2 linked regions of the Prochlorococcus marinus subsp. marinus str. CCMP1375 genome follow. Each later gene encodes a partner of the first gene's protein in a complex. Links are inferred from orthologs where the notes say so. Each region holds a gene or a part of one and is shown in the gene's direction. Other genes may lie near its edges.

What was found.
Region 2: the proteins of mnmG (region 1) and mnmE are in contact, whole or in part, in a solved structure (PDB 9HIP), measured with the Escherichia coli proteins. The link is inferred for Prochlorococcus marinus subsp. marinus str. CCMP1375 from one-to-one orthologs.

Annotation. Positions count from the first base shown.
Region 1 is NC_005042.1:1,693,273-1,696,584, forward strand. What follows is about bases 91-3,069. They hold mnmG (tRNA uridine-5-carboxymethylaminomethyl(34) synthesis enzyme MnmG), read left to right. Parts: upstream 91-567; coding sequence 568-2,571; downstream 2,572-3,069. Other genes in these bases: dnaB (replicative DNA helicase), read left to right, coding at 91-528; PRO_RS09050 (chorismate lyase), read left to right, coding at 2,601-3,069. Also shown: more of dnaB, read left to right, coding at 1-90; more of PRO_RS09050, read left to right, coding at 3,070-3,158; PRO_RS09055 (hypothetical protein), read right to left, coding at 3,164-3,312. UniProt on the Escherichia coli protein: NAD-binding protein involved in the addition of a carboxymethylaminomethyl (cmnm) group at the wobble position (U34) of certain tRNAs, forming tRNA-cmnm(5)s(2)U34.
Region 2 is NC_005042.1:208,193-211,431, reverse strand. Bases 265-3,170 are described here. They hold mnmE (tRNA uridine-5-carboxymethylaminomethyl(34) synthesis GTPase MnmE), read left to right. Parts: upstream 265-986; coding sequence 987-2,354; downstream 2,355-3,170. Other genes in these bases: nadC (carboxylating nicotinate-nucleotide diphosphorylase), read left to right, coding at 2,470-3,170; PRO_RS01080 (DUF2062 domain-containing protein), read right to left, coding at 452-910; PRO_RS01085 (protein adenylyltransferase SelO), read left to right, coding at 265-405. Also shown: more of PRO_RS01085, read left to right, coding at 1-264; more of nadC, read left to right, coding at 3,171-3,239. UniProt on the Escherichia coli protein: Exhibits a very high intrinsic GTPase hydrolysis rate. Involved in the addition of a carboxymethylaminomethyl (cmnm) group at the wobble position (U34) of certain tRNAs, forming tRNA-cmnm(5)s(2)U34.

The DNA of each region.
Region 1 (3,312 bases):
AATCAGGAAGAATGGCCCCTTCTAGGACAAGGAATTAATACACTTGGTCAACTGCCAATTTTCATAGATGACAAGCCTAATTTAGGAGTGTTAGAAATGCGCTCTCTTTGCAGACGTTTAATTGCTGAACAAGGCAAAGACCTTGGGCTGATTGTTATCGACTACCTGCAACTAATGGAAGGATCAACACCTGATAACAGAGTTCAAGAACTCTCAAGGATCACAAGAGGTTTGAAAGCAATGGCACGTGAACTAAAAGTACCAGTAATAGCCCTTTCCCAATTAAGTAGAGGTGTTGAATCAAGAACCAACAAAAGACCAATGCTTAGTGATCTTCGTGAATCAGGATCTATCGAACAAGATGCAGATCTCGTTCTAATGATCTATAGAGATGAGTATTACAATCCTGAAACTCCTGATAGAGGAATTACCGAAGTGATCGTTACAAAACATCGAAATGGTCCTATAGGAACAGTTAAGTTACTTTTCGAGCCTCAATTTACAAGATTCAGAAATCTTGCAAACTAAGCAATAAATGTGCCAGACGTCAGTACTGAAAATTGTGAGATGAGTAATTACAGCAATGCCAAAGAAAAGTTTGATGTAATTGTTGTTGGTGGTGGTCATGCAGGTTGCGAAGCTGCAATAGCTACTGCAAAATTAGGCCTTTCCACAGCCTTATTTACTCTGAATCTTGATCGGATTGCATGGCAACCATGTAATCCTGCAGTTGGAGGTCCCGCCAAAAGTCAATTAGTCCATGAAGTAGATGCTCTTGGGGGAGTTATTGGTCGTTTAGCAGATTCAACAGCTCTACAAAAAAGGATCCTAAATGCCAGCAGAGGACCAGCCGTTTGGGCTCTTAGGGCTCAAACAGATAAAAGGCAATACTCTATTGAAATGCTTCAAATGCTTCAAGAAACACCAAATTTAAGTCTTCGAGAAGCAATGGTAACCGATTTGGAAATAAAGAGTTCTCCCAATAGAAAAAAAATAAAAGAGCAATCAGAAGAAAAAACAATAGGTCAGGTCCAAGGCATAAAAACTTATTTTGGCAGTATCTATCTAGCCAAAGCAGTAATTCTTACTACTGGTACTTTCCTTAAAGGGAAAATATGGATTGGGAATCAATCAATGGATGCTGGTCGCGCAGGAGAACAAGCTGCAACAGGTCTCACCGAAGCACTTCAAAAGCTTGGTTTTGAAACAAGTCGCCTAAAAACTGGAACTCCTCCAAGAGTTGATAGAAGAACAATTGATCTTGGCAGTTTAGAAGAACAAAAAAGTGATGCTGCAGATCGATTTTTTTCTTTCGATCCTGAGCGATGGAAAAGTGGGCAACAAATGAGTTGTTATATGACGCGCACTACTCAAAAAACACACCAACTTATCAAAAATAATCTTCATCTCACACCTATATATGGAGGATTTATAAATAGCAAAGGTCCACGATATTGCCCTTCAATTGAAGATAAAATTGTTCGTTTTTCCGATAAAGAATCACACCAGATTTTTCTAGAGCCCGAAGGTAGAAATACGCCCGAAATATATATACAGGGGCTATCGACTGGATTACCTGAAGGAATGCAATTGCAACTACTTCGGACTCTACCTGGTCTAAAAAATTGTGTAATGCTTCGTCCAGCCTATGCAGTTGAGTATGACTATCTTCCAGCAACTCAACTACTAGCCTCACTAGAAACAAAGAAAATAGAAGGTCTATTTAGTGCAGGACAACTTAATGGCACAACTGGCTATGAAGAAGCCGCGGCTCAAGGTCTAGTTGCTGGATTAAATGCTGCCAGGTACGTTAATAATCAAGATGCAATTATATTTCCTAGAGAAGAAAGTTATATCGGTACTATGATTGATGATCTTATAAAAAAAGATCTAAGAGAGCCATATAGAGTTTTAACTAGTAGAAGTGAGTATCGACTAATACTTCGAGGAGATAATGCAGACAGACGACTTACTCCACTAGGATACAAAGTAGGCCTGGTTAATGATTATCAATGGAATATTTTTCAAATTAAGCAAAGTAATATGGAAAAAGAAAAGAAAAGGTTAGAGCAACAAAGAATAAAAGATAGTGATCCTATTGCTTTAAAAATAGAGAAAGAAAGTGGCGCATCAATTAAAGGATCTATAACCCTAGCGAATCTCTTACGCAGACCAGGAATGCATATGAATAATCTAATTCGGCATAAATTAGCTAACAACTCTCTCCCATTAGATGTTAGAGAAGGAGTAGAAATAGATATTAAATATAGTGGGTACTTAAAACGCCAAAATTTGCAAATAGAGCAAATAAAAAAACAAAATAAGAGAGCACTGCCTTCGGAGGTTAATTACACAAATATAAAAACACTATCTCAAGAAGCTCGTGAAAAATTAAATGCAACCCAACCAAAAACATTTGGGGAAGCTAGTCAATTGCCCGGTGTAAGTAAAGCAGATCTCAGTGCATTGCTTATCTGGCTTAAAATTCAAAACCGCAAAAGTCATGCAGCAAAAATTAGAAATAATGAAGCCAAAATAAAACTTCATTCAAACTTAGGAGTTGATTTCTGAAAAACAAATTACTGCAATCGCCGGAGCCAATCTGGGAAGCACTCACAACGTCAGTCATATCAGGCAAAGTTCCTATAAAGTTGCCTGGGGCATGGCAATTGATGCTTTTAGGAGATGGAAGCCCTACGCGACATCTCAGTCTATTAACTGGCTATGAAGTAAAAATTGAGCTTATTGCAATGGAGTCAGATCTTAGTCCCGTTAAAAACGCACCTAAAGAAGTCAACGAACTTAAACATCCCTTATTGAGAAGGCAAGTTTGGCTGCAATGTGGTTCTCAAACACTTGCATGGGCAGAAAGCTGGTGGAATAAGAATGAAGCAGAACATCACTTAAAAAATAAAAATCAACCAATTTGGCAAAGCTTGACACAGGGACGTTCTGAATTATTTCGTGAAGTAGATGGACTAGCTTTAGTCAAAGCTGAATGGTTAGAGAATAAATTCAAAATCAAAGGACCTTTTTGGAGCAGGCATTATCGATTTTTTAGGCATGAACGAGAACTAACAGTCATAAGAGAAGTATTCAGCCCAGAATTGGAAGAATGGCTTGGAAGCTCAGGTCGGGAACAAATCGAGTATCTTTGATTAACTTAATTTCTTCTCCGACTAGATCGAGGTAAAGGACGCCCCCCTTGAATTTTCTGCTGCTTAGTGGAATTCTCCAAACCTTTAGTTTTACGTCCATCTTGCTCTTGCAAAGAATCCCGTTCCCATCTTTCAACTCGAAAAGAAGAATCAT
Region 2 (3,239 bases), 1.5 Mb from region 1 along the record:
CCAACGAAGTCAAATAACAATAACACTGAAGATCTTATAGAAGCAACATTACAATTGCTCTCAAATTGGGACATTTCATATGGAGATTTTTTCAACCAACTTGCTCAATTAATTAATGATAATGGGCTGCCTAGAAACACCTCATCCTTAGAACCCTTAGCAAATTATCTTCCATTGCCGCCAAGAAAACAATGGAATAATTGGAGAGACATTTGGCACTACAATCAAGAGAGATTGATAAGTCTTGTCCCAAATGAAATCAACGCAATCAAATCAAGACTGTACAGATGGAATCTCTTAAATACACCTGTAAAGTCTAAAATCGAAGCTATCTGGAAATCAATTGATGAAAAGAATGATTGGGTTCCATTTCATGCTTGGATCAATGAAACATCAATTGACTAAATTCTATTTTTATCTTTACATTATATCCTAAAGAATAAAGCTAAATTTAAATATTTTTCTTAGTGACTATTTTTGAAAGAAAGTAAAATAAACTACCCATTACTATACCTGAGGAAAACCCTACAATTGTTGATCCAAATAATATTCTCATGGTAATATTCCAGCCTTGATGCCATATTTGAACATCTTTAACATTACTCAAAACTTGAACTGTAGCGTCACTGCCTAAAAAGTATGATCCAACTTTGTAATTCATCCAATACAAAGGTATATATGTAAAAGGGTTGCTTATCCAAGTCCCCATGATTGCAAGTAAATGATTAGCCTTAAACAGGCTTGCAAGACAAATCCCAATCAGAGACTGAAATCCGAAAAACGGAAAACACCCACTAAAAATGCCAATTGCTACACCCCGGGCTCTCTTGGCTGGAGTACCTTCTTGTTTCCAAATCCAATGAGAAAGGCTTCTAACCCTTTTAATTATGTTACGGAGGATTCGAATCATTTCATAACCTATTAGACACTAAACTAACGCATGAGAATGAAGTCGATCGTAGAGAAAACAATCTGATCATTAGTTTATGGACCTAGCTTTCTCAACCGAAGAAAACATTGCAGCAATAGCATCAGCTGTTGCACCAGGGCAAGGAGCAATTGCAATTGTCAAAGTCTCTGGAGCTTCAGCGAAAGAAGTCGTAAAAAATGTTGTTCGGACCCCAAGCAACAAAATTTGGAGCAGTCATAAAATTCTTTACGGACATGTCATAGACAAAAGTACTAAAAAAAATATCGATGAAGTTTTAATATTAATAATGGATGGACCTAGAAGTTTTACAGGTGAAGATGTCGTGGAAATCCACTGCCATGGTGGACTGATAGTTGTGCAACAAGTTCTTGATGCAATTTTAAAGCAGCCTAAAACTAGAAGGGCCTTCCCAGGTGAATTTAGTCAAAGAGCTGTTCTCAATGGAAGACTTGATATAACGCAAGCTGAAGCTATTAATGACTTAATTCATGCAAGAAGTCAAAAAGCTGCTCAACTTGCAATTGCCGGGATTGATGGTGATATTACTAATAAAATAAATTACTTAAGAGAAAAGCTACTGGATCAACTTAGTGAAATAGAAGCCCGCATTGATTTTGAAGAGGATCTACCAAAACTTAACTCCAAGAAATTATTAACTGATTTAATGTTGATCCGCGCAGAACTTAAGCAACTAATTAATGACGCAAAACAAGGCTCTTTAATTCGTAATGGCCTAAAAGTAGCCTTGGTAGGCCTACCAAATGTCGGCAAAAGTTCTATATTAAACCTACTTAGCAAACACGAGCGCGCCATAGTCACAGACTTACCAGGAACAACAAGGGACCTCTTGGAAAGTGAAATTATTTTGGAAGGCGTTCCAATAACGCTGATCGATACAGCTGGGATTCGAGAAACTAATAATGAAATCGAAAAAATAGGAGTTTCGCTAAGCCAAAAAACTTTATTTACTGCTGATATTGTTGTACTGATCTTTGATCTTAGTAAAGGTTGGAACAAAAACGACCAAAACCTTTTAGAAAAAATACCAAAAGGGACTCCAACTCTAATCATAGGGAATAAAGCTGATCTTAAATCCCAATCCACCAATATTCAACCACATGCAACTATGACTGCAATCACTGGGGAAGGAGAAAAAGAATTGATTCAAGAATTATTAAAACTAGCTGGTGCTAATGAACTCGAAGGTATAGAAGTTGCACTTAACCAAAGGCAATTAGACCTAGTCAAAGTTGCAGTGAATGCTTTAGATCAAATAGAAAAAGTAGCGGCTGAGAGCTTGGCTTGGGATTTCTGGACCATTGATTTAAGAGAAGCTATCTACAAATTAGGTGAGTTAACAGGAGAAGAAGTAACTGAAGCATTGCTTGATAGAATTTTCTCAAGATTTTGTATTGGTAAATAAAACAACTTATTATTGGGAAATCCAATTTCACTTTCCTTTCAATAGGACTCCCCAAGCAATTCATTGCCTGGGAGTAACAACTCTCATTTCAACTTTGTCTCCTCACTATTGAATCTTGAATATAATCACACCCAATATCCATCATCTTTTAGACACCTGGCTTAATGAAGACCTAGGTAGAGGTGATCTTAGTCAATCAGCTGTTGAAAATTACCGTGCTCATGCACACTGGGTAAGTAAACAAGAAGGGATCTTTTGTGGTGGTGAAATAGTGAAATGTCTTTTTCAGCGACTTGATCCATCCATCGAAATAACTTTACAAAAAGGAGAAGGTGCAAAATTGATGGTTGGCGAAAAAATTATGGATTTGAATGGCCCGGTAGCTTCACTCCTCGCCGGTGAGCGCACAGCCCTAAACTTAGCAATGCATCTCTCTGGAGTCGCAACTGCTACAAAAAGACTAGTTTCCAAGCTTCAAGGTACAGGAATTCTTTTAGCAGATACTCGGAAAACAACTCCTGGTCTTCGTCAACTAGAAAAATATGCCGTGAGATGTGGTGGTGGTATCAATCATCGCTTAGGGCTCGATGATGCAGCAATGCTTAAAGAAAACCATATTGCTTGGAGTCATGGGATAAAACAATCTATTCACACTCTTAGGTCTAATATTCCATGGACAACTAAAATTATTGTCGAAGCTGAAACAACACAAGAAGCAAAAGAAGCTGTCTCTGCTGGAGCTGATGGAATACTTCTCGATGAAATGTCTCCAAACGAAATAACTAATCTCATCCCTCAATTAAGAGAGTTAGCAAAACAAAATTCGAAAGAATTGATAATTGAAGCCTCAGGGATTGATCCTAATAAAATACTTGATTTTGCATC